2 regions of the Shinella sp. 1A1 genome follow, and region 2 is predicted to be linked to the other one. Evidence: riboswitches for the same ligand, from Rfam matches in the RefSeq annotation. Region 2 holds a riboswitch; the other holds the start of a gene.

Region 1 (15,783 bases), 600 kb from region 2:
CGCCGATGAGGAAGCCGAGCACCGTCGGCACCCGGCCGATAGCGTCGGCAAGGGCGGCATTGGCCGGCTCGTCGGCTGCGCAATCCGTGCTGAAGATGAAATCGAAGGCGACGGCCGCCGGCCTTGCCGCCGCGAGCCGGTCGACCAAAGCGGCCGTCTCGGCCCGCGTCCAGTCCTTGTTCGGCGCGCCCTGGAAGGCCTTGCGGTCGATGTCGACGACGACGATCCGGTCGCTCTGCGCCGTCGGCATCGCCTGCGTCAGCGCGTCGAAATAGGATTCGCGCTGGCGCTCCAGCGCCGTCTCGCCGAGGGCGAAAAGGGCGAGCGCGCCGGCAAGGCTGGCGACGAGGCCGGCGGCAAGGGGCCTGTATTTCTTGGCGATCATCTGGCCGGCGGCCTATGCGTCATCCGGCTCGGCAATGCCGTAGAGCCGGCCGACATGGCAATGGATGACGCCGTCATTGCGGCGGATGGCGCCGGCCTCTTCCAGCATCAGGATGGAGCGGTTGATCTTCGGCCGGCTGGCGCCGAGGATGCCGGCGATCTCCGTCTGGCTCAGCGAAAGCTGGAGATTGGCGCTGTCCGGCAGTTCCTCGCCGTGGATGGTGCGCAGCGTCGCCAGGAAGAAGCGGGCGACGCGAGCGTCGAGATCGTAGAGCGCGATGGTCTCGAGCTGCTCCGTCGTCTCGCGCAGCTTGGTGCAGAGATAGTGGATGATCGCCTGCGCGGCGGCCGGATGGCGCGCGATGAGGTCGAGGAAGTCGCGCTTGGCGATCACATAGCCTTCCGTAGCGACGGCCGCCGTGGCATCGGCCGAGCGCGGCTGGCCGTCGAGGATCGCCATCTCGCCGAGCACCGCGCCGGGCTCCAACTGGCGCAGCGACAGTTCCTTGCCCTGCGGCGTGATCAGCGAGAGCTTGATGCGGCCGGAAACCAGCGCGATGAGATAGGTGCCCTCGTCGCCGCGCTGGAAGATGACGGTGCCGGCCGGCCATTTGCGGTAGGTCGCAATAGTCGCGATCTCGCCGATCGTTTCCTTGCCGAACCCCTCGAAAATCGGAAAGGAACGCCAGAACGCAGCACTCCTGTTGATCTCGTTCATATCCGCTTTCCCCCGGCCGCTGACGGAGCGGGCACCTCGTGGGGAAATCTTCGCCCAGCCGCCGGGCGCTTGCAACAGAAAAGAGCGGCGTCCTGCGGCCGGTAGCGGATGGTGCGCTACCGGCAGATGCGCACCCGCTTGGTGACGATCCGGCCATAGGCGTCGGTCGTGCGGATGCGCTTGGTGATGCAGTTCTGCTGGTAGTGACCGTAATAGCCCTCGCCACGGCCGCCGGCTTTTCCGGAGGCGGTGAAGGCGAGGGTGACGGCGGCAAGGACAAGGATGGAAAGCAGGGGGCGCATGATGTCTCTGGAAGGGGAAGGGGAAGGGGAAGGGGAAGGGGGGAATGCGGGTCGCCTCCTTCTCGCACGAGGCGCGGTGCGTTTCTGTTCCGCGGGGAACAGGAGATCGTTCACAAAAAGAGAACGATCTGTCTTCTGATTGCCCGGCTTCCTTGACGAATGAAAGCTGCTATCTGTCCGCCAACGCAAACACCGAAGCCTCAGGAGCTTTTCATGCCGCAGAACGCCGTCGTCCTCGTCGGACGCATCCTCCTCGCCCTCATGTTCATCACGTCGGGCTATCCGAAGCTGATCGATCCGTCGGGCACCGCCGGCATGATCGCCGGTGCGGGCCTCCCGGCCGCCACCGCGCTCGCCTATGTCGCCGGCCTCTTCGAGCTGGTCTCCGGCCTCTTCATCCTCGTCGGCTTCCAGACGCGCATTGCCGCCTATCTGCTCGCTGCTTTCAGCGTCTTCACCGCTCTTGTCTTCCACAGCGGCACGATCAACATTCCGGACTTCCCGGAAGGCGCAAACGGCCTGCTCACCGTCTTCAACGGCCTGATGATGTGGAAGAACATCACGATCGCCGGCGGCTTCCTCGTGCTCGCCGCCTTCGGCCCGGGCTCCATCTCGCTCGACGCTCGCCGCGCCGCAGCCTGAACGACAGCCATATTCTGATCCTCCAGAAACCCTTCCCGGCCCGCCGGGGAGGGTTTTTCCGTATCTGGGGCCGTGCATCCGCTGGAAAGCCGCCGCTCTTGCTGCTATGCGCAGGCAAAGACAGTCATGCGGGAGATGCCGATGTTTTCCAATTCCTTTCCGGACCGAGACGTGATGGCGGAGCTGATGGCCCGCATGCTGTGGGAGATCAAGGCGGTGCATTTCCGCCCGGAAGAGCCCTACAAGCTCGCCTCCGGCATGGCCTCGCCGGTCTACATGGACTGCCGCAAGCTGCTCTCCTATCCGCGCATCCGCTCGGCCATCATGGATTTCGCCGCCGCGACCGTCACCCGCAATGCCGGCTTCGAGCGCTTCGACGTGATTGCCGGCGGCGAGACGGCGGGCATTCCCTTCGCCGCGCTCTTGGCCGACCGCCTCGGCCTGCCGATGATCTATGTGCGCAAGAAGCCGAAGGGCCACGGCCGCAACGCCCAGATCGAGGGCGTGATGGCGGAGGGCGCGCGCGTGCTCGTCATCGAGGACCTCGTGACGGTCGGCGGCTCCATGTTCACCTTCATCGACGCCATCCGCGCGGCCGGCGGCGTGGTGGAGCACGGCATGTCGCTGTTCTACTACGGCATCTTCAGGGAAGCCGAGGCGCGCTATGCCAATGGCGGCGTCAGGCTGCACCACATCGCCACCTGGCGTGACGTGCTGGCCGTCGCCCGCAAGGAAAAGCTCTTCGACGACGCGACGCTCGCCTCCGTCGAGGCCTTCTTCGATGCGCCGCTCGCCTGGTCGGCGAAGCACGGCGGCGTTGCGGAACTGCCGACCGCATAAAAATCGCTGGCGCTTTCGGTTGTGATCGTTTAAATCGATTGAAATTCCGATTGGAGGATACCGAATGATCCTGTGTTGTGGTGAAGCGCTGATCGACATGCTGCCGCGGACGACGACGCTCGGCGAGGATGCCTATGCGCCCTATGCGGGCGGCGCGATCTTCAACACGGCGATCGCCCTCGGCCGCCTCGGCGTTCCGGCCGGCTTCTTCACCGGCCTTTCCGACGACATGATGGGCGACATCCTGCGCAAGACGCTGGGCGAGAGCGGCGTCGACTACAGCTATTGCGCCACGCTGTCGCGCCCGACCACCGTCGCCTTCGTCAAGCTGGTCGATGGCCATGCGACCTATGCCTTCTACGACGAGAACACCGCCGGCCGCATGATCACCGAGGCCGAGCTCCCGGTTCTCGGCGCGGATTGCGAGGCGCTGCATTTCGGTGCCATCAGCCTCATTCCCGAACCTTGCGGCTCCACCTACGAGGCGCTGCTGGCGCGCGAGCACGAAAAGCGCGTCATCTCGCTCGACCCGAACATCCGCCCCGGCTTCATCAGGGACAAGGACGCCCATATGGGCCGCATCCGCCGCATGGCGGCCATGTCCGACATCGTGAAGTTCTCCGACGAGGATCTCGCCTGGTTCGGCCTTGAAGGCGACGAGGATGCGCTCGCCCGCCACTGGCTGCACCACGGCGCGAAGCTCGTCGTCGTGACGCGCGGCGCGCAAGGCGCGGTCGGCTATACGGCGGACCACAAGGTCACGGTGCCGAGCGAGCGCGTGACGGTGGTCGACACGGTCGGTGCCGGCGACACGTTCGATGCGGGCGTGCTCGCCTCGCTGAAGATGCAGAACCTGCTCACCAAGCAGCAGGTGGCAAAGCTCTCCGAAGACCAGATTGCAAAGGCGCTGGCGCTCGGCGCCAAGGCCGCCGCCGTCACCGTCTCCAGAGCCGGCGCCAACCCGCCCTGGGCAAAGGAAATCGGCCTCGCCTGAGAGGGTAAGCCTCTACAGCCTTCCCGCAAACAAAAAGGCCGGATCATCTGACGATGGTCCGGCCTTCGATCTATCGGCCCGGCGATGCCAGGCCCCGCTTCGCATCCACGCGATCAGCGCATCCGGCGGCGCTCGGCCGAGGGCTGGTAGGCGAGGCGCTGGTGATAGGTGCAGTAAGGCGAATTGTCCGGGGACTCGTTGCCGCAGAAGTGGAAGTCGTCGTTCAGCGGGTCGCCGATCGGCCACTTGCAGGTGCGCTCGGTGAGCTGCGTCAGTTCCAGCTTGCGCGACATCGGCACGACGACCCCGTTGTTGCCGTTGGCCGGAACCGGGAGCTGCGCGCTCTGCATGTCGAAATCGGCGTCGATCTCTTCCTTGGTCAGCGCGTTGCCGGCGGAGCGGGCTGCCGGGCGGGCAGCGACGGGGCGGGCGGCGAAGTTCGACGGACGCGGGGTCGCTGCTGCCGGGCGCTTCGGACGCGAGGCGGTCTGGGTTCCGCCGGCCTTGGCGCGGCCCGGCAGGTTCAGCCGGTGCACCTTGCCGATGACGGCGTTGCGGCTCACGCCGCCGAGCTGGGCTGCGATCTGGCTCGCGCTCAGGCCTTCGCTCCAGAGCTTCTTGAGTTTCTCGACGCGCTCGTCTGTCCAGTTCATCTCTCGTCTCCGTTCGGCGCACGCAATGCGCGAATCCGTCATCGCGCCCCGGACTGGTCCGGGACCTGAACGCCTTGACTCTTTTGGTGACTAGTTCCGCCGCATGCAGTCTAGTAATTGGTCTTTAACCTAGAGACCGGGCGACTCCGTGACAAGAGTCGCGGGAATCGGCGCGAATCGATTTCTAAGTTTTCCCCAACTTGCTGGTCGGGTGTGACTCGATAGCGACACCTTCCGCGCGTGCCGTGAATCCTCACCTTGCGGCAGGTTCAGCGGCATTTCGGCCCCGCGATTTTGTTGACAGGCCGGGGGGAAATGCCGATAGTGCGGCATGCCGCCGAAAGGCGGCTTTTGATTTTTCTGGCGATCGGAAAAGTCAAGCACGAAACTTTTTTCCGCATCTCTTTTCGGAGGATCCGCGCCATGGCCGATGCCGCGCCGCTCTATGAAACCTATATGCGTGCGCCTCTGCGGTTCACGCGAGGAGAGGGCGTCTGGCTCGTCACCGAGGATGGCGAGCGCTATCTCGATTTCGCCGCCGGCGTCGCCGTCAATTCGCTGGGCCACGCCCATCCGCATCTCGTCGCCGCGCTGAAGGACCAGGCCGACAAGGTCTGGCACCTGTCGAACCTCTATGAAATCCCGGGCCAGGAAAGCCTCGGCCGCCGGCTGACGGAAGCGACCTTCGCCGACAAGGTGTTCTTCACCAATTCGGGCGCCGAGGCGCTGGAATGCGCGATCAAGACGGCGCGGCGCTACCATTTCGCCAAGGGCCATCCCGGCAAGTACCATATCCTCACCTTCGAGGGCGCCTTCCACGGCCGCACCATCGCCACCATCGCGGCCGGCGGGCAGGAGAAATATATCGAGGGCTTCGGCCCCAAGGCCCCGGGCTTCCTGAAGCTGCCCTTCGGCGACATCGCAGCCGTCAAGGATGCGATCACCGAGGAAACGGCCGGCATCCTCATCGAGCCCGTGCAGGGCGAGGGGGGCCTTCGCCCCGTGCCGAAGGAATTCATGCAGGAGTTGCGCCGGCTCTGCGACGAATACGGCCTGCTGCTCATCCTCGACGAGGTGCAGACGGGCGTCGGCCGCACCGGCCGCCTCTTCGCCCATGAGAGCGCCGGCGTCACGCCCGACATCATGGCCATCGCCAAGGGCATCGGCGGCGGTTTCCCGCTCGGCGCCTGCCTTGCCACGAACGAGGCCGCCGCCGGCATGGTCGCCGGCACGCACGGCTCGACCTATGGCGGCAACCCGCTCGCCATGGCGGTCGGCAATGCCGTGCTCGACGTCGTCCTCGAGGACGGCTTCCTCCAGCATGTGCGCGACGTCGCGCTGGTCTTCCGCCAGGGGCTTGCGGCGCTGAAGGACCGTTTCCCCGAGGTCATCGAGGATATCCGCGGCGAGGGCCTGATGCTCGGCATCAAGGCGAAGGTTCCGGTCGCCGATCTCCTCAAGGCCGTGCGGGCGGAAAACCTGCTCGCCGTGCCGGCCGGCGACAACGTGCTGCGCCTGCTGCCGCCGCTGGTCGTCACGGCGGAAGAGGCGCGCGAGGGGCTCGCCCGCATCGAGCGGGCGGCGGAAAAGCTGACGGCGGCCGTGAAGGCCGCTTAAGGGACTGGGACAGACAGGACATATCATGGCCAAGCATTTTCTCGATCTTTCCGCCGTTTCGGAAAGCGATCTCCGCGTCATCATGGATGACGCGCACAGCCGCAAGGCCGCCAGCAAGGCCGGCACGGAAGGAAAGCCGCTCGCCGGCAAGATGCTGGCGATGATCTTCGAGAAGCCCTCCACCCGAACCCGCGTCTCCTTCGACGTCGGCATGCGCCAGCTCGGCGGCGAGACGCTGTTCCTGTCGGGCACCGAAATGCAGCTCGGCCGCGCCGAGACCATCGGCGACACGGCCAAGGTGCTGTCGCGCTATGTCGACGCCATCATGATCCGCACCACCGATCATGCGCGCCTGCTGGAGCTTGCCGAGCACGCCACCGTGCCGGTCATCAACGCCCTGACGGACCTCACCCACCCCTGCCAGATCATGGCCGACATCATGACCTTCGAGGAGCATCGCGGCCTCGCCAAGGGCAAGACCTTCTCCTGGATGGGTGACGGCAACAACGTGCTGCATTCCTTCGTCGAGGGCTCCGCCCGTTTCGGCTACACCATGAAGATGGCCGTGCCGATGGGCTCCGAGCCGGATGACAAGATCCTCAACTGGGCGCGCGACAACGGCGGCAATATCCTGCTCGGCCATGACCCGGAAGCCATCGCTGATGGCTCCGATCTCATCGTCACCGATTGCTGGGTCTCGATGAACCAGGAGCACCGCGCGCGCGGCCACAACATCTTCCAGCCCTATCAGGTCAACAAGCAGCTCATGGCGCGCGCCGACAAGGATGCGCTCTTCATGCACTGCCTGCCCGCCCATCGCGGCGAGGAAGTGACCGACGAGGTGATCGACGGCCCTCAGTCCGTGGTCTTCGACGAGGCGGAGAACCGTCTGCACGCGCAGAAGTCGATCCTTGCCTGGTGCTTCGGCGCCGTCTGACGCGGCCTTGAAATATCTGAGGGCAGGCACGATCTAGGTGCCGACACCCGGCGCCGGAAGGCGTCGTCTCTGGCGCTTGCCCGCCCGGTATGGAATGATCGGGCGGCAGGAGCGCGAAATCACGATAGACGCTGTCGGACGTGGCGGGGCGCAAGGCCCGCGGCGCGGCGGTGTGCAAGGAGCAGAACGATGATGGCTGAAAACGCCCTGAAACTCGGTGAGCCCGGCTTTGCCGGCGACGACCATGTCCTGCCGTTCCAGGTGGAAGGCCTCGATGTGCGCGGCAGGGCCGTGCAGCTCGGCCCGATGCTCGACGGCATTCTCGGCCGGCACGATTATCCCGCGCCCGTTGCCCGCCTTCTGGCCGAGGCGATCACGCTCACCGTGCTGCTCGGTACCTCGCTGAAATTCGAGGGCAAGCTGATCGTCCAGACCAAGGGCGACGGCCCCGTCGATCTGCTCGTCGCCGATTTCGCCGCGCCGGAGAACGTGCGCGCCTATGCCCGCTTCGATGAGGCGGCGCTGGAGGCCGCCGTCGCCGAAGGCAGGACGGAGCCGCATGAGCTGCTCGGCAAGGGCATTCTCGCCTTCACGATCGACCAGGGCGCGCATACGCAACGCTACCAGGGCATCGTCCCGCTCGACGGCCACACGCTGGAGGAGATCGCCGGCGTCTATTTCCGCCAGTCCGAGCAGATCCCGACCAAGGTGCGCCTCGGCGTCGCCGAGCTCTACGACCGCGACGAGGCCGGCAAGGCCCGCCATCGCTGGCGCGCGGGCGGCATGGTCGCGCAGTTCCTGCCGCAATCGCCCGAGCGTATGCGCCAGGCGGACCTTCCCGGCGGCGACGGCGACGAGGCCGGCCACAAGATCGATGACGACGACAACTGGGCTGAAGCCAAGACCATGGTCGAGACGATCGACGCCGACGAGTTGACCGATCCCAATGTCGGCACCGAACGGCTGCTCTATCGCCTCTTCCACGAGCGCGGCGTGCGCGTCTACCAGCCGCAGCAGGTCTTCGACCGCTGCTCCTGCTCGCGCGAGAAGCTGAAAGGCGTCCTTGCCGGCCTCAGCGCCGAGGAGATCGCCCATACGGCGGATGACAAGGGCGAGATCGCGGTGACCTGCGAGTTCTGCTCGACGACCTACCGCTTCGAGGCGGCGGAAGTCCTGCCGCAGTAAGGTCGGCGACTGCCCCTCATCCGCCTGCCGGCACCTTCTCCCCGCAAGCGGGGAGAAGGGAAGGATGCGGCGGCTCGTTTTTCACTTGCGACGAGAATTTGAGGAAGCCGGTGCCATGGGTCTCCTTCGCCCCGCAGCCAAGGAGAAGGCGGCCGGCAGGCCGGATGAGGGGCTATCTACTCAATTGAGGGTGCGCGCCTGTCCCGGCGTATCCAGCGAGAACGCCGGAATGGCGACGTCGAAGGCTTCCCCCGTCTCCGCCTCCATGCGATACCGCCCGAACATGATGCCCGACGGCGTCTCCAGCGGGCAGCCGGAGGAATATTCGTAGGTATCGCCCGGCCGCAGCACCGGCTGCTCGCCGATGACGCCCGGCCCGTTGACCTCGTCCACCTGTCCGTTCTGGTCGGTGATGTGCCAGTAGCGCGTCATCAGCCGCACCGCGACGTCGGAATGGTTGGAGATGACGACGCGGTATCCCCAGACATAGCGGCTGTCGTCGGGATCGGACTGATCGGCCAGATAATATGGCTCTACGGTCACTTCGATGTCGCGGGTCAGCGCACGATACATGGGAATGCCTTGGAATTTATTAGGCCCAGCTATTCTACAGGAATGTGGCTGCGTCAAGAACATGCAAAGAAGGCACCGGCCGCCCTGGCCGGTGCCTTTCCATCGTTTCCTTGATGGCGCGGTTTACGCCCCGACTTTGGCAAGCGCCCGCGCGAAATCCTCCAGCAGGTCCTCGCTGTCCTCGATGCCGGCGGAGAAGCGCACGGTGCCGGGCGAGATGCCGAGTTCGGCGCGGGCCTCATCCGTCAGGTTCTTGTGCGTCGTCGTGGCGGGATGCGTGATGAGGCTCTTTGCGTCGCCGAGATTGTTGGAGATCTTCACCACCTCCAGCGCATCCTGCAGCGCGAAGGCCGCATCCTTGCCGCCCTTCAGCTCGAAGCAGACGAGCGTCGAGCCGCCCGACATCTGCCGGGCGATGATATCCGCCTGCGGATGGTCCTTGCGGCCGGGATAGATGACGCGGGCGACCTGGCTCTGGTCGGCGAGGAAGTCGGCGAGGCGGCTCGCATTCTCCGTCTGCTGCCTGACGCGCAGCGGCAGCGTCTCGATGCCCTTCAGCAGCGTCCAGGCGTTGAACGGCGACATGGCGGGGCCGGTATGACGGAAATAATCCTGCAGGTGCTCGGCGATCCACTCCTTGTCGGAGAGCACGACGCCGCCGAGGCACCGGCCCTGCCCGTCGATATGCTTGGTGGCCGAATAGACGACGATATGCGCGCCGAGCTCCAGCGGCTTCTGGAAGAGCGGGGTCGCGAAGACATTGTCGACCACGACCTTCGCGCCGATCTGGTTGGCGAGCTTCGCCACGCCGGCGATGTCGACGACTTCCAGCGTCGGATTGGTCGGGCTTTCGAGGAAGAACACCTTGGTATTCTTCCGGATCGCCTTTTCCCAGTTGGCAAGGTCGCGGCCATCGACCAGCGTGCATTCGATGCCGTATTTCGGCGCCAGCGTCTCGACCACCCAGCGGCAGGAGCCGAAGAGCGCGCGGGCCGCGACGATATGGTCGCCGGCTTTCAGCTGGCAGAGGATGGCGGCGGCGACGGCGGCCATGCCGGAGGCGGTGGCGCGGGCGTCCTCCGCGCCTTCCAGCAGGCACATACGCTTTTCGAACATGTCGTTGGTGGGGCTTGCATAGCGGGCGTAGATGAAGCCGTCCGTCTCGCCCTTGAAGCGGGCCTCGGCCGCCGCCGAGGTGTCGTAGACGAAGCCTTGCGTCAGGAAGATCGCCTCGGCGGTTTCGCCGTGCTGGGAGCGGGTGGTTCCGCCGTGAACGAGTTGGGTGGCCGGGCGCCAGGACTTGCTCATGTGATCGTGCCTTCAAACAAAAAAACCGGCCGCGTAAGCAGGCCGGTTTGTCACCCGGCCTTTTTAGCTACTTGTTTTACGTGGCTGCAAGCCGGCCGGCCAAATCACCACGGGATAATCTGCTAATACTGCGGCCCTGCGCTTGCGTCAATTGCCGGCATTTGGTTTTGTGCGAGCCCTCTGAGAGGGACGGTACGACCATGGTTTCTGCGACGCGCAGCACGGGCATTCTGGCGGACAACGCCATTCGCGGCTTGTTCGAGAGCGGCAGGCTGAAGAGCGAGGCGGCGCTGGACGGCGACCAGATCCAGCCGGCAAGCCTCGACCTGCGCCTCGGCGCGAAGGCGTTTCGCGTGCGCGCCAGCTTCCTGCCCGGTCCCTCCCATCTCGTCGCCGACAAGCTCGACCGGCTGCAACTCCACGTCATCGACCTTTCCGAGGGCGCGGTGCTGGAGACCGGCTGCGTCTATATCGTGCCGCTGATGGAAAGCCTCGACCTGCCGGCGGACCTCGCCGCCTCGGCGAACCCCAAGAGCTCCACGGGCCGTCTCGATATCTTCACCCGCGTCATCACCGACCGCGCGCAGGAATTCGACAAGATCCCGGCCGGCTATTCCGGCCCGCTCTATCTGGAAATCTCGCCGCGCACCTTCCCCATCGTCGTGCGCCGTGGCTCGCGCCTGTCGCAGATCCGTTTCCGCAGCGGCAACGCCCTGCTCGGCGAAAGCGAGCTGCTGGCGCTGCACGCCTCGGACACGCTCGTCGCCAGCGAGACGCCGAACGTCTCCGGTGGCGGCATCGCGCTTTCCATCGACCTCAAGGGCACCGGCCCGGACGGCCTCATCGGCTATCGCGGCAAGCACCACACCTCCGTCGTCGATGTCGACCGCAAGAATCAGCACGACATCTACGATTTCTGGGAACCGCTGTTCAGCCGCGGCCGCAACGAGCTGATCCTCGATCCGGACGAGTTCTACATCCTCGTCTCGCGCGAGGCCGTGCATGTCCCGCCGCTCTATGCCGCCGAGATGACGCCCTTCGACCCGCTCGTCGGCGAGTTCCGCGTCCACTATGCCGGCTTCTTCGACCCCGGCTTCGGCCACGCCCCCGCCGGCGGCTCCGGCAGTCGCGCGGTGCTGGAGGTGCGCAGCCATGAAGTGCCCTTCATCCTGGAACACGGCCAGATCGTCGGCCGCCTCGTCTACGAGCACATGCTGAACGCCCCCGAAGGGCTCTACGGCTCCGGCCTCGGCTCCAACTACCAGGCGCAGGGTCTCAAGCTCTCCAAGCATTTCCGCGCCGGCTGAGACCGGTCTTTTCGCCCTTTACAATGAAGTTAAACGTTTTTATCGTGCGATAGACGTTTGATGACCTTCGCGCGGGGCGAGGGAAGACGAGCCAGACGGGACGCGATGCCAAGACCCACGATCAAGACCATCGCGCAGGAGACGGGCCTTTCGATCGCCACCGTATCGAAGGCGCTGAACGACAGCCCGCAGGTGCGGCCGGAAACGCGCGCCATCGTCGTGGCTGCCGCTGAGCGCGTCGGCTACCAGCTCAACATGCATGGCGTGCAGCTTCGCACCGGCAAGACCTACCAGGTCGCCGCCATCATGACCGCGCCTGGCCCCAAGCAGAACGAATGGGAGGGCGTCGAATACGCCCAGCTCCTCAGCGGCATTTCCTGGGCCCTGGAGGAAAGCCCCTACCGCGTCTCGCTCTATGCCGTGCGCAATTTCGAGGAGAGCCTCGCCACCATCCGCCAGATCGTCTCCTTGAAGAAAGCCGACGGCATCATCGTGTCCGGTACCCGAGCGGACGATCCGCGCGTGCGCATCATGCAGGAGGCGGATTTCCCCTTCGTCACCTACGGCATCACGCTCCACAATGCCCCGCATGCCTTCGTCGACGCCGACAACGACCGGATGATCCGCCACTCCGTCGCCCGCCTCGCCGAACGCGGCCACCGCCGCATCGCCCTGGTCAATCCCATGGCCGAGCTCAGCTACGCCATCGTCCGCCTGGAAGCCTACCGAGAGGCCCTCGAAGCCGCCGGCCTCCCGTTCGACCCCGCCCTCGTCGCCCACGGCCATCTGACGCCCGCCTTCGGCCGGGAGAACGTGCTTGCAATGTCGGCCTTGCCGAACCCGCCGACCGCCTATATCTGCGCCAACGAAGCCTCGGCCCTCGGCGCCTTCTCCGGCTTCCACGAACGCGGCCTCGTCCACGGCCGCGACGCGGTGATCAACGCGACCGACGACCTCAATGTCAGCCAGTACTTCGCCCCGCCGATCACCACCTATTACCTGCCGATCCACGAGCCGAGCGAACTGCTCGGCCAATACATCCTGCGCCGCATGGAAGGCGAGCCGCCCGAGGCTCTGCAGGCGCTCATCATGCCCCAGCTGATCGAACGCTCCGACGACCGGCTCGCTTGATGTGCCAGGGTAAACAGTTGAATAGGTGCATCCGGCGCTGGGTGAGGGCTTCTTAAAGTCCCAACCGCTCGCCAGCGTAGACGCCATCACGCAACGGGCGCCACCACCATTCATTCTCAAGATACCAGCTTATGGTCTTCGCGATGCCGGTGTCGAAGTTCTCGCGGGCGCTCCAGCCGAGCTCGGTCTCGAGTTTGGTCGCATCGATGGCATAGCGTGCGTCGTGACCCGGTCGATCCGGCACGAAGCGGATTAGGCTGCTATGAGGCGCGGCGCCGGGGCGCGCTTCGTCCATCAGCGAGCAGATACGATGCACCACATCGACATTGCGCTGCTCGTTGCGCCCGCCGATGTTGTATTTCTCTCCCGGCCGGCCCCGAGTTGCGACGAGATAGAGCGCTTCTGCGTGATCCTCGACATACAGCCAGTCCCGAATATTCGCACCGCTGCCATAGACGGGAAGGGGCTTTCCTTCCAGCGCGTTGAGGATGACAAGCGGGATGAGTTTTTCCGGGAAGTGGTATGGGCCGTAATTGTTGGAACAGTTGGAAATGACGATTGGCAGGCCATAGGTGCGATGCCATGCGGTCGCCAGGTGGTCGCTTGCTGCCTTCGATGCCGAGTACGGCGATGAAGGGTCGTATGGGCTGGATTCAATGAACAAATCCGTGCTGCCGAGCGAACCATAGACCTCGTCGGTCGAGACATGAAGAAAGCGGAACGCCTGTTTCTCTGCGGCCTCGAGCTCGTTCCAGTATTGGCGGGCTTCCTCAAGAAGCGTGAAGCTGCCGATGATGTTGGTCTGAATAAACTCCGCCGAGCCGCTTATCGACCGGTCCACATGGCTTTCCGCCGCAAGGTGCATGACAATCTCGGGACGAAATGTACCGAATACTTCGCTCAAGGCGGCCCGATCACAGATATCGGCCTGAAGGAAGCGATGGTTCGGGGCGTTCTCAATGGCCCGTAGCGATGCGAGGTTGCCTGCATAGGTCAGCTTGTCGATGGTGAGTACGTCCGCGCCCACCTGGCCGACGAGATAGCGCACCAATGCCGAGCCGATAAAGCCGGCGCCGCCGGTCACAAGAATGCGCATGCTGATGTTTCCTTGCTGGCGATCTCGTTCAGGTCTCGGCGAGTTTCAGAAGATAGGCGCCATAGCCGGTCTTCGCGAAGCTTTTGCCATGCTCAATCAACTGGTCACGCGTAATCCAGCCATTTGACCACGCAATCTCCTCGATGCATGCGATATACGTGCCTGTACGCTTCTGAACAGTACGCACGAATTCCGAGGCCTCCAGAAGGCTGTCATGCGTGCCGGTGTCGAGCCAGGCATAACCGCGTGACATACGCTCCACATGCAGCGATCCCTCGTTGAGATAGAGCCGATTGATATCGGTAATTTCGTATTCGCCGCGCGGAGACGGTTTGAGGTTGCGGGCTCGCTCCACGATCGTCTCGTCATAGAAATAGAGGCCCGTTACGGCATACCGTGATTTCGGCGACGCGGGTTTTTCCGCGATGCCGATGGCCCGGCCATTGGGTCCCAGTTCCACGACGCCGTAGCGTTCCGGGTCTTCAACCTCGTAGGCGAATACTGTCGCCCCGTGCCTGTGTTCGCGCGCCCGCATCAGCAGATTGATGAGGCCGGCGCCGAAGAAGAGATTGTCGCCGAGCACGAGGGCTGCCGGGCCACCCGCAAGAAAATCGGCGCCTATGGTGAATGCCTGCGCCAGCCCCTCGGGGTTCGGCTGCAGAGCATATGAAATCTCGACTCCCCATTTGGAGCCGTCGCCAAAGAGGTGCCGGTAGTTTTCGACATAGGCCGGGGAGGAGATAATGAGTATCTCGCGAATTCGTGCCAGCATCAGCACGGAAAGCGGATAGTATATCATCGGCTTGTCGTATATCGGCAGCAACTGCTTGTTTACCGCCAAGGTCGCGGGATGAAGCCGCGTACCGCTGCCGCCCGCAAGGATGATACCCTTCATACGCTTCCCTCTCTGCTGCCCTCGTTTACAGTCGGACGGACTGTTCTGGCAATCCGCACTCCGCAATAAACTGGCAACGCGATCCCTTGACTGGCGTGCCCAGCCAATCCTGGGTCGGCAATCGGAACGGGGCTATTTTTCGAGGAAAGGCGTCTCGGCGAAGTGAGCATGAATATTGGCAGCCTGCTTCATATCGACTAAAGCCTGCACTCAGTGACCAGATGCCAAATGTGGGGACGTTTCATGCCTAGCGTTGCGCCAGAAACATGAGTGCGCCGGAAAGTACACTCACCGTAAAAACGCAGAACGAGTCACGAGCGCAGTCGCTTGCGTTTGCTCTTCTGTTGGCAATGACGGTGTCTGCGTCTGGTGGTCTCATTCTTTTAGCCCTGCGCCTTCCGGCGGGAGGGAGTGCCTTTTCAATCGGCCCTCTGCATTTTTTGCGCGGTTTCGGCTTGATGCTGGCATTCGTCCTGTCGCTCGCTTTGATGATTGAGAAGCGATCGCGACCGTCGAGCATAACGCTGGTGCCGGTCGCGCTCATTTCCCTGTTTGTGCAGGGGGGGGCGATGGTTGCTCCTTTTGCGGATGCGGCCTTATTGCTCTCCCTTCTCGTCCTTCTGGCTAAGGCAAGGCAACGGCAGTTGTTGTCTTGCAAGCAGCTCGGGGCAATGCTCTTCTTAGGATTCGTGATTGCGGGCGCCGGCATGGCGGCCATGGTGCTAAAAGGCTATTCGCATCCTCTCGCCTTCGAAAATGCGCTTCTCGGTCGGCAATTCAGAGATACTCTTTTTCAGGCCTCCATTGCAGGATCGTTGCAGTACTCGCACGTCGCTTCGATTGGTCTCGATGGTTTGGTGGGATTAAACTACCACACGCTCAGTCATCGTTTAATCGGGGCATTTGCTACCTGGTCTGATCTTCCTGATCTGATGGCCTATAGCCTCTTCGTTCCCGTCGTCGGGATTCCGGTTCTTATATTTCTCGTTCTCACCAGTTTGGCAGTGTCGCGGCAGGCCACGGCCGTCTCGGCTGATCCTTTCGTGGCGGTGATGGCGTTAGTGGCTTTAGCTCTACTGCTCAACACTGCAGCCCTTATGTCTATCTGGTTCTCCGAAAGCTTCGTGATCGGGCTTTGGGTGCTGATGCTTGCCTTGCTTGTTATGGCTTGTTGTGAACCCAGAAAGGTCGATTTTGCGAC
Region 2 (15,783 bases):
CGAAGGCTCCGTTGAAGGAACCGACCGCGGTGCGGGCGGCGCTGGCGATGACGATGGACGGGGTGCTCATGGTATGATTCCTCAGTTCTGACGGCCATGCGGCCGGCCTTGGAACCGGGCCGGCGCACGAACGGCGCGAGCCCGGCGGTTCTCCCGAAATCAAAACTGGCAAAGCGAGACAGGAGAGTCAAACGGGATATCCGATGCCGCTAAAATTTCATGGAGGGCGGGGTGCAGCATGAAAATCCATGTTGCGCAGCATCGCTCGCCGCATCGCACAATTCGATTGTCACGGCGCCGCTTTTTGCCGATACTCGCCGAAACCAAAAAAGAAACAGGAATACGGGGATGAGGAGACCCTAATGGCCAGGAACGACGGTCAGATCGTCATCAAGAAATACGCGAACCGCCGCCTCTACAACACCGGCACGAGCACCTATGTCACTCTCGACGATCTCGCGGTCATGGTGAAGAAGGGCGAGGACTTCACCGTGCAGGACGCCAAGTCGGGCGAGGACATCACCCATTCCGTGCTGACCCAGATCATCTTCGAACAGGAATCCAAGACGGGCAACACGCTGCTGCCCATCTCCTTCCTGCGCCAGCTCATCTCCTACTACGGAGACCAGATGCAGATGGTGGTGCCGAGCTATCTCGAGCACTCCATGCAGGCCTTCACGGAACAGCAGACGCAGATGCGCGAGCAGATCAACAAGACCTTCGGCGACACGCCGCTCGGCAAGAACCTGCAGGTGCCGATGCAGATCGTCGAGGAGACGGTGCGGCGTAATACGGAGATGTTCCAGCAGGCGATGAAGATGTTCTCGCCCTTCGCCAATGCGACGCCGCCCAAGGAAACCCGCAAGGCCGAAGCCAAGGACCTCGACGAGCTCAAGGAGCAGCTTCGCGCGCTCCAGACCAAGCTCGACAATCTCGGCTGATGAAATTTGACCGGCGCGGGGCTTCCCGCGCCGTCAGAGCCCGATCGAAAGGTCGCGGCTCGCCGTGCGGATCGAGACCGCAAAGCCCGCGATGACGTCGATGAAGCAGATGGTCATCAGGATGAAGAAGATCTGCGTCGCCGCGCCCTGCACCAGCAGGAATTCGACCAGGAACACCACGAACAGCACCATCGAGAGCATGTGGTCGAGAAGGGCCCGCGAGCCCGGCCGCGTGGCCTTCAGGATCTCCACGAAGAGCAGCACGAGCGCGATCAGGATGAGAAGGTCGCCGAAGGCCATGGTCCATGTCGTGCCGGACAGCATGTTGACCGCCATCACCTCGCTGTCGAGCACGGCAACGCCGCCATTGCCGAAGAGGCCGGTCATGGCGAGGTTGTAGAGGGCGAAGGGAATGATCAGCAGCGGTATGGCCAGAAGCATGGGGCGACGGTCTCCTACGGCTGCGCCGGCGTGGCCAGCCCGTCCGGTCGTCTTAGCCGAAGAATCGGCTCAAGAAAATGTCGCCCGCAAAAGCGGCGCAAAAGAAAAGGCCCGGTTTCCCGGGCCTTGATCTCGGCTGATGCCGGAAAAGCGGATTATGCGCTTTCCTTCGGCGTCAGAACCTGGCGACCGCGGTACATGCCGGTCTTCAGGTCGATGTGGTGCGGACGGCGCAGTTCGCCCGAGTTCTTGTCTTCAACGTAGGTCGAACCCTTCAGAGCGTCTGCGGAACGGCGCATACCGCGCTTGGACGGGGTCGTTTTTCTTTTCGGTACAGCCATTTGACTAACTCCACTTATCGGGCAAACACATCCCTACGGCACCGGATGGGCGACAGGACATGCCTTTTTCTCGGAAATTGGGCCGGCTTATACATGGCAAAACCCTGCTTGACCAGTCCCCGTGCGGATTTTTTCGACTCCGCCGTCAGACCTCGTCTTCCGGCACGATCCAGGGCTCGGCGAGCGCCGCCGCCTGCCACCTCTGCCAGGCCGGGTGCGCCTTCATGCGCGCCATATAGGCAAGGATCGTCTCGTCCCGCGTCAGGCGATAGATCTCCAGCCGGTTGATCACCGGCGCATACATCGCGTCGGCCGCCGAGAAGCCGCCGAACAGGAACGGCCCGCCCGAGCGCGCCAGCGCGTCCTTCCAGATCGTCTCGATGCGGGCGACGTCCTCCGTCACGCCGTCGGCAAGGTCGATGCTGCCGGGCGTGCGGCGGATGTTCATCGGGCAGGCATTGCGCAGCGCACGGAAGCCGGAGAGCATTTCCATCGAGATCGCCCGCGCCTCGGCGCGCGCCACCCGGTCCTGCGGCCAGATGCCGGCATCCGGAAAGAGCTCGGCGACATATTCGATGATGGCGAGCGATTCCCAGACCTTGACGTCGCCGTGCTGCAGCAGCGGCACCCGGCCCGTCGGCGAAATCTTGCGGATTTCCGGGTTGCCGGCGGCAAAATCGAACGGGATCACCCGGTCGGTGAACGGCACGCCCGCCGCCGCCATGGCGATCCAGGGCCGGAAGGACCAGGAGGAGTAGTTCTTGTTGCCGACATAGAGGACGAGGTCTGTCATTTCAGGCTCCTTTAAGCGGGCTGGACCCTAGGCGCCCAGGACCGCGAGCGCCAATGAAAAGCCCTGAACTCACTCATAAAGGCACTTGATGTATTCGCCGGAACGGTTTGCGCGATGCTCGATCAGCCGCGCCAGCCGCTGCAGGCCGCGGCCTGGCTTGCCGGCATTGCGCTCGTAGGGGTTGGGCAGCGAGACGGCGAGAAGCGAGGCCTGCCGGCGCGAGAGCTTTGCGGCCGGCACGTTGAAATGGTGCTGCGCCGCCGCCTCGATGCCGTAGATGCCCGGCCCCCATTCGGCGATGTTGAGATAGATCTCCATCAGCCGCCGCTTGCTCCAGACGAAATCCGCCGCCACCGCCAGCGGCACCTCCATCGCCTTGCGCAGGAAGGAGCGGCCGTTCCACAGGAAGAGGTTCTTCGCCGTCTGCATGGGGATGGTGCTCGCCCCGCGCGTCTGCTCGCCGGCCAGCGCCTCGTTCACCACGGCGCGCATCTCGCCCCAGTCGACGCCGGAATGGCGGCAGAACTGCCCGTCCTCCGACATCATCACCGCCTGCACGAGATTGGGCGAGATATCCTCGAAGGAAACCCATTGCCGGTCATAGCCGCGCAGCAGCACGAGGTCGCGCAGCATCAGCGTGGAGACGGGGTGGACGAAGGCGAGCGTATAGAGGAGGATCAGCGCATAGGGCAGCGCGATCAGGGCCACCACGGCAAGGACAAGTCGGCGCCTGCTCCGGCGAAGCCGGCTCATCCAGCCGTCCCTCTCACCGGTTTCAACCTCCATGTCCGTCCGTGTTTCCGGTACGATGTCCAAGTGCCGGCGCCCATCCATCCCGCGTTGCGCCTTCATACCGTCCCGGCTCGGCAAAAACCAGCGCCGGGCCGCGATTCTTTGCCGCCATCCCGGCATTCCCGTTGCTTCGCCGGGGAGCCCATGCCAAAGAGCGGCGATGAGCGAACGTCACCAGGAATTCCAGTCCCTTCTCAAGAGCAATGCCGAGGCGGTGGAAGCCCTTCTCGAACGACTGCTCTCGGCCGAGATTGAGGCCGGCGAGATCGCCCGGCCGGAACGCCTGCTGGCCGCCATGCGCCACGGCGTGCTGAACGGCGGCAAGCGGCTGCGTCCCTTCCTCGTCGTCGAGTCCGCCGCGCTCTTCCCCAATGTCGAGCGCGAGGCGGCCCTGCGCATCGGCGCGGCGCTCGAATGCATCCATTGCTACTCGCTCGTCCATGACGACCTGCCGGCAATGGACGACGACGACCTTCGCCGCGGCCAGCCGACCGTGCACATCGCCTTCGACGAGGCCTTGGCCATCCTTGCCGGCGACAGCCTTCTGACGCTCGCCTTCGACATCGTCGCCGCGCCCGAAACACGCCTGCCCGACGCCACCAAGACGGCGCTGGTGCTGGCGCTCGCCCGCGCCGCCGGCATCGGCGGCATGGCCGGCGGACAAGTGCTGGACCTTGCAGCTGAAAAGCAGGCACCCGACGAGGACGGCATCGTCACGCTGCAGGCCATGAAGACGGGCGCGCTGCTGCGCTTCGCCTGCGAGGCCGGCGCGATCATCGCCGGCGCATCCGCGGAAGATCGCCGGACGCTGCGCCGCTACGGCGAGACGGTGGGCCTCGCCTTCCAGATCGCCGACGACCTGCTCGATCTCACCGCCGATGCGCAGACCATGGGCAAGGCGACCGGCAAGGACGCCGAGCGCGGCAAGGCCACGCTCGTTTCCCGCCGCGGCCAGGCATGGGCGGAAAATCGGCTGAAGGAACTTGTCACGGAGGCCGAGGCGCTTCTTGCGCCGTTCAGCCATCGGGCCGGAATCCTCGTCGAAACCGCCCATTTCATTGCCAATCGCAGGAACTGACGTCATGAGCAAATTCTGGTCGCCGATCGTCGCCACGCTCAAGCCCTATGTCGCAGGCGAGCAGCCGCGCATTCAAAACCTCATCAAGCTCAACACCAACGAAAACCCCTACGGCCCCTCGCCCAAGGCCATCGCCGCCATGCAGGCCGCCGTCGCCGACAGCCTCAAGCTTTACCCCGATCCGGGCGCGCTGGCGCTGCGCCAGTCCATCGCCCGCTTCTACGGCGTGGAAGCCGATGAAGTTTTCGTCGGCAACGGTTCGGACGAGGTGCTGGCGCACGCCTTCGTCGCCCTCCTCAAGCATGAGCAGCCGCTGCTCTACCCCGACATCACCTACAGCTTCTACCCGACCTATTGCCGCCTCTTCGGCATCGAGTCGGTCGAGATTGCGCTGAAGGACGATTTCACCATCGATCTTGCGGACTACGATCGCCCCGCCGGCGCGATCATCCTGCCGAACCCCAACGCGCCGACCGGCATCGGCCTGCCGCTCGCCGCCATCGAGAGGCTCGTCGCCGCGCATCCGGACCAGCCGGTGGTGATCGACGAGGCCTATATCGATTTCGGCGGCGAGAGCGCGATCCCGCTGACGAAGAAATACGACAACCTCCTCGTCGTCCACACGCTCTCCAAGTCCCGCTCGCTGGCGGGGCTGCGCGTCGGCTACGCCATCGGCCAGCGCCCGCTGATCAATGCGCTGGAGCGCGTGAAGGACAGCTTCAACTCCTATCCGCTCGACCGCGTCGCCCAAGCCGGCGCGGCCGCGGCCATCGACGACCGGGAATGGTTCGACGCAACGCGCGGCAAGGTCATCGAATCGCGCGAGCGCGTGACGGGCGCGCTGCGCCAGCGCGGCTTCGAGGTGCTGCCCTCGCAGGCGAACTTCGTCTTCGCTCGCCACCCGGGGCACAGCGGCGAGGCGCTTGCAAAAAGTCTGCGCGAGCGCGCCGTTCTGGTGCGCCATTTCGCCAAGCCCCGCATCTCGGATTTCCTGCGCATCACCATCGGCACGCCCGAGGAATGCGACCGGCTGATCGCAGCGCTGGAAGACATCCTCTAGGATCGCAAACCGCGACAGCGCCCCCCTTCCGGCCTGACGGCTGGAAGGGGGACATGTGGTGCAATTCTCCGGCTTGGAGCGCTTGAAACGCTCGGTTATCGTCCACTGACATTCAGCGGTGGCCCATGACCGACCTTACGCCCTACCTGCCCCAGCTTGCCGTCGCCTGGACGGCCTATTTCATCGCCACCGCCTCACCCGGTCCTGCGATCATCGCCATCATCGCAACGTCCATCAGCCAGGGCCGGCGCGCCGGCTTGACACTGGCGTCCGGCGTGCTGACGGGTTCCTACATCTGGGCGATCCTCACGGCATCGGGCCTTTCCGCCCTCATCCGCGCCTATGGCGAAGCGATCATCGTGCTGAAGATCGTCGGCGGTTGCTATCTGCTGTGGCTTGCCTGGAATGCCTATCGCGCGGCCCGCAAGAGCGAGGAGACCTATCGCGCGCAGATGGCGGCCCTGCCGGCGCTTTCGCCGCGGCGGCAATATCTCAAGGGCCTCGGCATCCACCTCACCAATCCCAAGGCGATCTTCAACTGGATCATGCTGACATCGCTCGGCATGCCGCCGGGCGCGCCGGGCGGCGTCATGGCGACCTTCATCGCCGGCTGCATGGTGATGGGGGTCTGCGTCTTCCTCGGTTTCGCGCTGGTCTTTTCGCTCGGCCCGGTCCACCGCGCTTACCTGAAGGCACGCCGCGGCATCGAAGGCGTGATGGCCGCCTTCTTCGCCTTTGCCGGCTTCAAGCTGCTGACGACGCGCCTGTAACTACTCGGCCGCCGCCTGACCCTGTCCGTAGCGCTTCTCGATATAGTCGTTGACCAGCGCCTCGAATTCGCCGGCGATATCGGTGCCGCGCAGCGTCATCGCCTTCTTGCCGTCGACATAGACGGGCGCGATGGGGAGCTCCCCGGTGCCCGGCAGCGAGATGCCGATATCGGCATGCTTGCTCTCGCCCGGCCCGTTGACGATGCAGCCCATGACGGCGACCTTGAGGCCTTCGACACCCGGATACTTCTCGCGCCAGACCGGCATGTTCTTGCGGATGTCGTCCTGAATCTTCTGCGCCAGTTCCTGGAAGACCGTCGAGGTCGTGCGCCCGCAGCCGGGACATGCGGCGACGACGGGGATGAACTGGCGAAAGCCCATGACCTGCAGCAGCTCCTGCGCCACCTGCACCTCGCGGGTACGGTCGCCGCCCGGCTCGGGCGTCAGCGAGATGCGGATCGTGTCGCCGATGCCCTGCTGCATGAGGATGCCGAGCGAGGCCGAGGAGGCGACGACGCCCTTGGTGCCCATTCCGGCCTCGGTAAGGCCGAGATGCAGCGCATGGTCGGAACGGGCCGACAGCATCGCATAGACGGCGATGAGGTCCTGCACGTTGGACACCTTGGCCGACAGGATGATGTGGTCGCGCGGCAAGCCGATCTCCTCGGCAAGCTCGGCCGAGAGCAGCGCCGACTGGCAGATCGCCTCGCGCATCACCTGCTGGGCGGTGAGCGGGAAACCCCTGTCCTGGTTCTCGTCCATCAGCCGGGTCAGGAGTTCCTGATCGAGCGAGCCCCAGTTGACGCCGATACGCACCGGCTTGTCGTGGCGGATCGCCGTCTCGACGATGGCGGCGAACTGGCGGTCCTTCTTGTCCTTGAAACCGACATTGCCGGGATTGATGCGGTACTTCGCCAGCGCCTCGGCGCAGGCCGGGTGATCGGCCAGCAGCTTGTGGCCGATATAGTGGAAGTCGCCGACGAGCGGCACGTCCATGCCGAGCCGCAGCAGCCGCTCGCGGATCTTCGGCACCGCCGCCGCGCTCTCGTCGCGGTCGACCGTGATGCGCACGATCTCGGAGCCGGCCCGGTGAAGGGCGGCAACCTGCGCCACCGTCGCATCGACATCGGCCGTGTCCGTGTTTGTCATCGACTGGACGACGACGGGCGCCCCGCCGCCGACGAGCACGCCGCCGACATCGACGCCGACGGACACGCGCCGCGGCTTCGGTTCAAAATCGAAGGAAAAGGACATTTTGGAGCCTCTTGCTCGAAAGCGGCCGCGCGGGCGCGGCCTTTGCCCTCAGGTGGATCAGGAAATGTGGCTTGTCAACCGTCAGGGCGATTTCAGTGCCGCTCGCGCACGTCCGCATGCACCGCGTGGTGCGAGAGCGCCAGCACGACGATGAAGAGGAGCGGCAGGAGCGTGAAGATCATCGCGAAGCCGACATGCTCGGCGATGAAGCCGATGAAGGAAGGCGCGAAGAGCGAGCCGGAATAGCCCATGACCGTCGCGACCGACAGCGCCACGCCCTGCGCATAGCCCGGCAGGTTGCCGGCGGCGGAAAAGGCGATGGGCACCATGTTGGAAATGCCGACGCCGCAGAGCGCGAAGCCGGCTATCGCCACATAGGCGTTCGGCGCCGTGCCGGCCACCACCATGCCGAGGATCGCCATGACCGTGCAGAAGCGCAGCGTCTTCACCGCGCCGAAACGGTCGCGCACATGATCGCCGGCAAAGCGCATGACGGCCATGGTCAGCGAGAAGGTGCCGAAGGCGAAGCCCGAAAGCGCCAGCGACGCGCCGAGTTCGTTGCGCACGTAGAGCGCGCCCCAGTCGAGGATCGCCCCTTCCGGCACCATGCAGAACAGCGCCATCAGGCCGATCAGCCAGGGCAGCGGCGTCAGCGGCAGGCGCACCTTCTGGCGCTCCTCGCCCGGATGGCGCGCATCGTGCAGGATGCGCGGCCAGACGAGGACCAGCATCGCCGCCCCGGCGACGGTGAGCAGGGCAGCATGGCCCATCACCCCGAGCGCCTCCATGAGGAAGCCGCCGGTTGCCGCGCCGATGAAGGCGCCGAGGCTCCAGAACGCATGGCAGGACGACATGATCGCCCGGCGCATGGCTTTCTCCACTTCGACCGCATTGCCGTTCATGGCGACATCCATCCCGCCCATCAGCCCGCCGAAGAGGAAGACGGCGATGGCGCCGAGCGGGATCGTCGGCGCGGCCGACAGCAGCAGCATGGTGGTGAGGAAGAGGATCGTCGCGCCCTTCGCCGTGCGCGTCGTGCCGAAATGGGCGATCAGCACGCCGGCGATCGGCATCAGGATCAGCGAGCCGATGCCGAAGCACATGATCATCAGGCCGAGCCCGGCCTCCGTCAGCCCGAAGCGCGCGGCGAATTCCGGGATCTTCGGCGCCCAGGCGCCGGCGAAGGTGCCGTTCAGCAGGAAGAGGCCCGACACGGCGAGCCGCGTCGGCGGAAAATAGGTCCCGGTGAAGGATTTGCCGGCAAGGGCGGTTTCGGACGTCGTCATGGAAGGTCTTTCGGGATTGCACCGGACTCAGCCGGCCCGCAGGGTTTCGATGCCGGCCACCTTCAGCGCGGCCGCCTCCTCGTCGTCCGCATCCGCCTCGATCACGACCTGCGCCACGCGGGAAAGCGGCACGACCGAATAGGGGGCTGCGGTGGAAAGCTTGTCATTGGTCGCCACGACCATCACGGTGCGGCTGCGCGAGGCGAGGAAACGCTTGAACTCCGCCTCCTCGAAGCTCCCGGCGGTCACGCCCACCTCCGGATCGATGCCGCAGACGCCGAGGACGAGGATATCCGGGCGCAGCGCCTCGGCATCGCGCATCGCCTTGGCGCCGATCGCAGCACCCAGGCGAGCGTCGATCAGGCCGCCGAGCTGGATGGTCGTAAGATCGCGCTCCAGGAGCGCGGCGGCGATGGTCGGCGCATTGGTGGCGACCGTCAGGCCTTGGCCGGCAGGCAGCGCGCGGGCGAGCGCAAGGTTGGTACTGCCGGCATCGAGGAAGACCGTGGCGCCTGCGGGAACCAGCGTCGCCGCCGCCCGCGCCAGCGCCGCCTTGCGCGCGCCGCCGATAGCCATGCGCTCGTTCATCGTGGTCGAAGCCGGCGAAATCCGCAGCGCCCCGCCATAGACCCGCTGGCAAAGCCCGGACGCCGCCATCTCGCGCAGGTCCCGCCGGATCGTATCCTCGGAAACGCCCAGCTCCTGCGCCAGCTCCGCCGCGATCACCCGCCCCGAAAGGTCGAGCCGCATGCGAATGAGCGCCTGCCGCTCGCCAAGAAGAAGATCCTGTACCGACATCACCAAACCAAATCATGCACGATTACGCATCAATACGCATGAATAGGCAAAATCGTCAATGAACAGGCAGGTCACGTTTCGTTGCAGGCGGATGCGGCCCGGCAAGTCTTCGAATGGCATAATGAGAAAGAATGTTCATCGCGTGGATCGTCGTGCCGGCGGCCGCCCTCCGCCAAAATCTTTCCCTTTCGCCAAAACATGCGCTAAGGGCATCAGCCATGATCAAGCCGGCCTCCACAGACCAGACCTTCGTCGTCCTTCTCGGCGGCGCGCTCGCCGTGACGCCGCGTCTTCGCGCGGATGTCGCGGGGGCCCGGACCGTGGCGGCGGATGGCGGCATGCGGCACGCCGCAGCGCTCGGCCTCACGCCCGAAATCTGGGTCGGCGATTTCGATTCCACGCCGCCGGAACTCCTGGCCGCCTGGTCCGCAATAGAGCGCCAGCCCTGGCCCGCCGCCAAGAACGAGACCGACGGCGCGCTCGCCGTTTCCGTCGCGGCGGAGCGGGGCGCGAAGAACATCGTGCTTGCCGGCGCGCTCGGCGGCGAACGCAGCGACCATGCGCTGATGCACCTCATTCACGCCGTCTCTCTGGAAGAGCAGGGCTTTTCCATCAAGCTCACCTCCGGCGAGGAGGAAGCCTGGCCGCTGCTGCCGGGCAGCCGCGAGATCGACCTGCCGAAGGGCAGCCTCTTTTCCGTGCTCGGCCTTTCTCCGCTCGCCGGCCTTTCGCTCGGCAACGTGCGTTACCCGCTCAGCGATTTCACGTTGCCCTTCGGCGCGTCCCGCACCATTTCCAATGTCGCGGAAGGCCCGATCCGCCTTTCGCTTGCCTCCGGCCGCGCGATCCTCATCGCCCGGCCCTATGACCTTTCAGGAGCCTGACCCTTGGCACCGCCGATCCTCAAACTCGACGACATCTTCCTCAGCTTCGGCGGCACGCCGCTCCTTGCCGGCGCGAGCCTGCAGGTGGAGCCCGGCGACCGTATCTCACTCGTCGGCCGCAACGGCTCGGGCAAGTCGACGCTGATGAAGATCGCCGCCGGCCTCGCAGAGGCGCAGTCCGGCGAGGTCTTCCGCCATCCTTCCGCGACGATCCGCTACCTGCACCAGGCCCCGGATTTCGACGGCTACGACACAGTCGCCGCCTATGCCGAGGCGGGCCTCGGCCCGAGCGACGACCCGTACCGCGTCACCTACCTGCTCGAACATCTCGGCCTTTCCGGCAGCGAGGACCCGAAGTCGCTCTCCGGCGGCGAGGCGCGTCGGGCGGCGCTCGCCCGCGTCATGGCGCCGGAGCCGGATATCCTGCTGCTCGACGAGCCGACCAACCATCTCGACCTGCCCACCATCGAATGGCTGGAAGGCGAGCTGCAATCGACCCGCTCGGCCCTCGTCGTCATCTCGCACGACCGCCGCTTCCTCGAAAAGGTCTCCAACGCCACCGTCTGGCTCGATCGCGGCCAGTCGCGCCGGCTCAATCGCGGCTTCGGCCATTTCGAGGCCTGGCGCGACGAGGTGCTGGAGGCCGAGGAACTGGAGCAGCACAAGCTCGGCAAGGCCATCGAGCGCGAGGAGCACTGGCTGCGCTATGGCGTGACGGCCCGCCGCAAGCGCAACATGCGCCGCCTCGGCGCGCTGCACGACCTGCGTGCCCGCTATCGCGGCCATAAGGGCCCGCAGGGCTCGGTACAGGCCAGCGCCTCCGACGCGCAGGAATCCGGCAAGCTGGTCATCGAGGCGGAAAAGATCACGAAGGCCTATGGCGAGCGCACCATCGTCGCCCCCTTCTCGATCCGCGTGCATCGCGGCGACTGCATCGGCCTCGTCGGCCCGAACGGCGCCGGCAAGACGACGCTGCTGAAGATGCTGACCGGCCAGCTCGAACCCGACAGCGGCACGGTGAAGCTCGGCACGAACCTGGAGATCGCCACGCTCGACCAGCGCCGCGAGGACCTCAACCTCGACGACACGCTCGCCCACTACCTCACCGACGGGCGCGGCGAGACGCTGCTGGTCAATGGCGAGCAGCGCCATGTCACCGGCTACATGAAGGAATTCCTCTTCCAGCCGGAACAGTCCCGCACGCCGATCCGCAACTTGTCGGGCGGCGAGCGCGCCCGGCTGATGCTGGCGCGCATCCTTTCGCGCCCGACGAACCTGCTCATCCTCGACGAACCGACCAACGACCTCGATATCGAGACGCTGGACTTGTTGCAGGAGATCGTCGCGGGCTTTGCCGGCACGGTGCTGCTCGTCAGCCACGACCGCGACTTCCTCGATCGCACCGTCACCTCCACCATAGCACCGGCCGATCCGGAAAGCCCGGATGGACGCTGGATCGAATATGCCGGCGGCTATTCGGACATGATGGCCCAGCGCCGCGGCGCGATCGAGGAGAAGCGCAAGGCGGAAAAGGCCGAGAAGGCCAAGGCCGCCGACACGCCCTCCGCTGCTTCCGCAGACGCGAAGGGCAAGGCAAAGCTCTCCTACAAGCAGAAATTCGCGCTCGAAAACCTGCCTAAGGAAATGGAAAAGGCCGAAAAGGAAATCGCCGCCCGCGAGGCGAAGATGGCCGACCCGAACCTCTTCACCAAGGACCCCGCCACCTTCAACAAGCTCGCCGCCGAGATGGAGAAGCTGCGCGACAGCCTGACGAAGATGGAAGAGGAATGGCTGGAGCTGGAAATGCTGCGGGAAGAGCTGGAAGGCTGAGGCATCCGCGCGCTCATCCGCCAACCTCTCCTCCGTAATGGTCGGGCTTGACCCGACCACCCACGCCACGGACCACGACGTCTCTTCAGAAGACGAAAAAGCGCCGCTGATTTTCCCCGCCCCGCCGGCCTCCGGTAGACTGGAAGCTGCCGGATTGATTCGCGCCCGCAGTGGCGTTATCAATATTCCCGTGGTGATTTGGCCGGCCGGCTTGCAGCCACGTTAAACAAGTCGCTAAAGGGCCGCGCGAGGAAGAGCCTTACGTGGACCGGTTGCGACATCGTTGCGGCCGGTTTTGTTTTGGATCGAGTTGAAACATGCCCATCAAGATTCCCGATACGCTCCCCGCCTTCCAGACCCTCGTCAACGAGGGTGTGCGGGTGATGACCGAAACGATGGCGATCCGGCAGGATATCCGCCCGCTGCAGATCGGGCTGCTCAACCTCATGCCGAACAAGATCAAGACGGAAGTGCAGATGGCGCGCCTCGTCGGCGCCTCGCCGCTGCAGGTCGAATTGTCTCTCATTCGCGTCGGCGGCCACCGCGCCAAGAACACCTCGGAAGAGCACCTCCTCGCCTTCTACGATACGTGGGAGGAGGTGAAGCACCGCAAGTTCGACGGCTTCATCATCACCGGCGCGCCGGTGGAAACCCTCGACTACGAGGACGTCACCTATTGGGACGAGATGAAGCAGATCCTCGACTGGACCGAGACCAACGTCCATTCGACGCTGAACGTCTGCTGGGGCGCCATGGCGGCGATCTACCATTTCCACGGCGTGCCCAAGCACACGCTGGAGGAGAAGGCCTTCGGCGTCTACCGGCACCACAACCGAAAGCCCTCCTCGGTCTATCTCAACGGCTTCTCGGACAATTTCGAGGTTCCGGTCTCGCGCTGGACGGAGATCCGCATCGAGGACATCCGGAACGTGGCGGAACTCGACATCCTGCTCGATTCCGACGAGACGGGCGTCTGCCTCATCCAGGAGAAGGCCGGCAATCGGCTCTATATCTTCAACCATGTCGAATACGATTCGACCTCGCTGGCCGACGAATATTTCCGCGATGTCTCGGCCGGCGTGCCGATCAAGCTGCCGAAGAACTATTTCCCGCACAACGATCCATCCCTGCCGCCGCAGAACCGCTGGCGGGGCCATGCGCATCTGCTCTTCGGCAACTGGATCAACGAGATCTACCAGACCACGCCCTACGACCTCGAGAAAATCGGAACGGGAGCCTGACCCATGAGCCGTGTCGTCGTTCGCCCTCTGCACAAGAATGATGAAGGCGAATGGCGCCGCCTATGGACCGCCTATCTCGCCTTCTATGAGACGGTCCTGCCCGAAGAGATCTTCGCCAGCACCTTCGCCCGGCTGACAGGCGAGGCGGCGGAAGGCGAATATCGCGGTCTTCTGGCGACGCTCGACGGCAAGCCAGTGGGCCTTGCGCATTACCTCTTCCACCGCTCCTGCTGGACCATCAACAGCATCTGCTACCTGCAGGATCTCTTCGCCGATCCCGAGGTGCGCGGCAGCGGCATCGGCCGGGCGCTGATCGAAGGCGTCTATGCCAAGGCGGAGGAAGCGGGTGCGCCGGAAGTCTACTGGATGACGCAGGACTTCAACGCCACCGCCCGCAAGCTCTACGACCGCATCGCCGACAAGACGCCCTTCATCGTCTACCAGAAGAATTTCTGAGGCAGCATCAAAAAGTATGACTTTTTGATTGCGGGTGGCGGCAAATAACGGCACGTTGCCGCCACAATGAACCGGATGCGGAGGAAACGGGCGGTGCGGGCAGGAAACGGGATCTTCGGCCATCTGGAAAACGGCGAGCCGGTCGAGCGCATCACGATCACCGGCGGCGGACTGACGGCTCATGTGCTCACATGGGGTTCCGTCATTCAGGATCTGCGCCTTCAGGGCCACGACGCCCCGCTCGTTCTGGGCTACGCGGACCTGCCCTCCTACCGCGCCCACTCCCCCTATTTCGGCGCGACGCCCGGCCGCTGCGCCAACCGCATCGCCGGTGGCCGCTTCTCCATCGACGGCACCGCCTACCAGCTCGAATGCAACGAGCGCGACATCACGCATCTGCACGGCGGCAGCGATGGCATCGGCCAGCAGAACTGGCGGATTGCCGATCAGGGCGCAGACTTCGTCACCCTGGCCGTCACGGACCTCGCCGGACGCGCCGGCTATCCCGGCACCGCTTCCATCACCTGCACCTACCGCCTCTCCGGCGACGGCGTGCTCTCCGTCGTCTACGAGGCGACGACCGATGCGCCGACGCCCGTCAATCTCTGCCAGCACAGCTATTTCATCCTCGACGGCAGCGCCGACGCCTTCGGCCACGAGATCCGCCTTGCCGCCGATCACTACCTGCCCGTCGACGAGAATCTCATCCCGACCGGCGAGCTCCGCCCCGTCGCCGGCACGCCCTTCGATCTCAGGAGCTGGACGCCGCTTTCCCGCCAGAAGGCGGCTGATGGTGTCGCCTTCGACCACAATTTCTGCCTCTCGTCCGAACGGCAGGCCAAGCGCCCCGTCGGCGCCGTACGAAGCCCGACATCCGGCGTCTCGCTGGAGGTCCTGACCACAGAACCCGGTGTGCAGCTCTATACCGGCGCCTATGTGGATTCGCCCGTGCCCGGCCTCGATGGCCGCCGCTATGGCCCCTTTGCCGGCTTCTGCCTCGAAACGCAGATCTGGCCGGACGCCGTCAACCACGACAACTTCCCGAAGGCGGTCCTGCGCCCCGGCGAGACGCTGCGGCAGGAGACGGACTACGTCTTCCGCAAGGGTTGACCACCCCGAACGGGTTGGCAAAACGCAAGGAAATCGAAACTTTTGTAGCGGACAACCGAGCCATATTGGCCCGAAATGACGCCGGGTCGTGCGGGATTGAACGCGCCAGGACAGCGCCGGTCGCCCCCAGGGGACACCTGTCCATGAAAATCTCGGATCTCTCCATTTCCCGGAAAGTCGGCTTCCTGGTGCTCCTCATGGGCATCGCCGCCGGCACCATCGCCACCGTCGGCAGCCGCGGCCTCACCTCGCTCGGCGCGGCCCTTCAGGACACCGGCACGCGCGAGGAAGTCGCCCGCGAAGCCATGGACCTGCGCATCGACGTCATCGCCATCAGCCGCATGACCTACCAGCTCGCGACCGCCCCGGAAAAGGCGGCGGACTTTGCCGCCGAGACGGAAAAGCGCGCCGGCGAGATGCTGGACCGCCTGCCGAAGATCGCCTCGACCGCCGATGCCAGCGAACAGAAGCTGCTCGAGGGCGTGCGCGCGGCGCTGGTTCCCTATTTCGACCAGATCCGCGCCATGGTGGCCGTCGCCTCGCAGAACGGTGCAGACCGCGCCGCGATCCACGCCGCGCTCGACAAGGCGCTGGAAGGCCAGAAGGCCGTCACCGCGGCGCTGAAGGAATACACCAACTACTCCGCCGAGACCCTTTCGGCCTCCCGCGCCGTCGCGATCTCCCGTTCTGCGAACACGCAGGTCCTGC

Evidence for each region. A riboswitch is a leader RNA that binds a small molecule or an ion and turns the genes downstream of it on or off. The one in region 2 is predicted to bind S-adenosylmethionine.
Region 1: another riboswitch for S-adenosylmethionine. It lies ahead of ACZ48C_RS01050 (O-succinylhomoserine sulfhydrylase); the one in region 2 lies ahead of metA (homoserine O-acetyltransferase MetA).

What each region holds. Positions count from the first base shown of each region.
Region 1 is NZ_AP039671.1:197,247-213,029, forward strand. It holds gene ACZ48C_RS00995 (CHASE2 domain-containing protein) at 1-382, opposite strand, end outside; gene ACZ48C_RS01000 (Crp/Fnr family transcriptional regulator) at 398-1,102, opposite strand; gene ACZ48C_RS01005 (hypothetical protein) at 1,219-1,404, opposite strand; gene ACZ48C_RS01010 (DoxX family protein) at 1,618-2,046, shown strand; gene ACZ48C_RS01015 (orotate phosphoribosyltransferase) at 2,188-2,886, shown strand; gene ACZ48C_RS01020 (carbohydrate kinase family protein) at 2,951-3,880, shown strand; gene ACZ48C_RS01025 (GcrA family cell cycle regulator) at 3,994-4,533, opposite strand; gene ACZ48C_RS01030 (aspartate aminotransferase family protein) at 4,957-6,150, shown strand; gene argF (ornithine carbamoyltransferase) at 6,176-7,087, shown strand; gene ACZ48C_RS01040 (Hsp33 family molecular chaperone) at 7,280-8,272, shown strand; gene apaG (Co2+/Mg2+ efflux protein ApaG) at 8,453-8,845, opposite strand; gene ACZ48C_RS01050 (O-succinylhomoserine sulfhydrylase) at 8,969-10,153, opposite strand; SAM riboswitch at 10,196-10,274, opposite strand; gene ACZ48C_RS01055 (2'-deoxycytidine 5'-triphosphate deaminase) at 10,354-11,460, shown strand; gene ACZ48C_RS01060 (LacI family DNA-binding transcriptional regulator) at 11,566-12,591, shown strand; gene rfbB (dTDP-glucose 4,6-dehydratase) at 12,644-13,687, opposite strand; gene rfbA (glucose-1-phosphate thymidylyltransferase RfbA) at 13,716-14,582, opposite strand; gene ACZ48C_RS01075 (hypothetical protein) at 14,849-15,783, shown strand, end outside.
Region 2 is NZ_AP039671.1:3,044,167-3,059,949, forward strand. It holds gene ACZ48C_RS14900 (acetyl-CoA C-acetyltransferase) at 1-70, opposite strand, end outside; gene phaR (polyhydroxyalkanoate synthesis repressor PhaR) at 363-941, shown strand; gene ACZ48C_RS14910 (hypothetical protein) at 975-1,382, opposite strand; gene rpmF (50S ribosomal protein L32) at 1,538-1,723, opposite strand; gene ACZ48C_RS14920 (glutathione S-transferase family protein) at 1,869-2,516, opposite strand; gene mtgA (monofunctional biosynthetic peptidoglycan transglycosylase) at 2,586-3,368, opposite strand; gene ACZ48C_RS14930 (polyprenyl synthetase family protein) at 3,469-4,386, shown strand; gene hisC (histidinol-phosphate transaminase) at 4,391-5,446, shown strand; gene ACZ48C_RS14940 (LysE family translocator) at 5,572-6,216, shown strand; gene ispG (flavodoxin-dependent (E)-4-hydroxy-3-methylbut-2-enyl-diphosphate synthase) at 6,217-7,470, opposite strand; gene ACZ48C_RS14950 (MFS transporter) at 7,563-8,756, opposite strand; gene ACZ48C_RS14955 (DeoR/GlpR family DNA-binding transcription regulator) at 8,784-9,554, opposite strand; gene ACZ48C_RS14960 (thiamine diphosphokinase) at 9,773-10,438, shown strand; gene ACZ48C_RS14965 (ABC-F family ATP-binding cassette domain-containing protein) at 10,442-12,268, shown strand; SAM riboswitch at 12,449-12,526, shown strand; gene metA (homoserine O-acetyltransferase MetA) at 12,586-13,509, shown strand; gene ACZ48C_RS14975 (N-acetyltransferase family protein) at 13,513-13,965, shown strand; gene ACZ48C_RS14980 (aldose epimerase family protein) at 14,041-15,075, shown strand; gene ACZ48C_RS14985 (methyl-accepting chemotaxis protein) at 15,219-15,783, shown strand, end outside.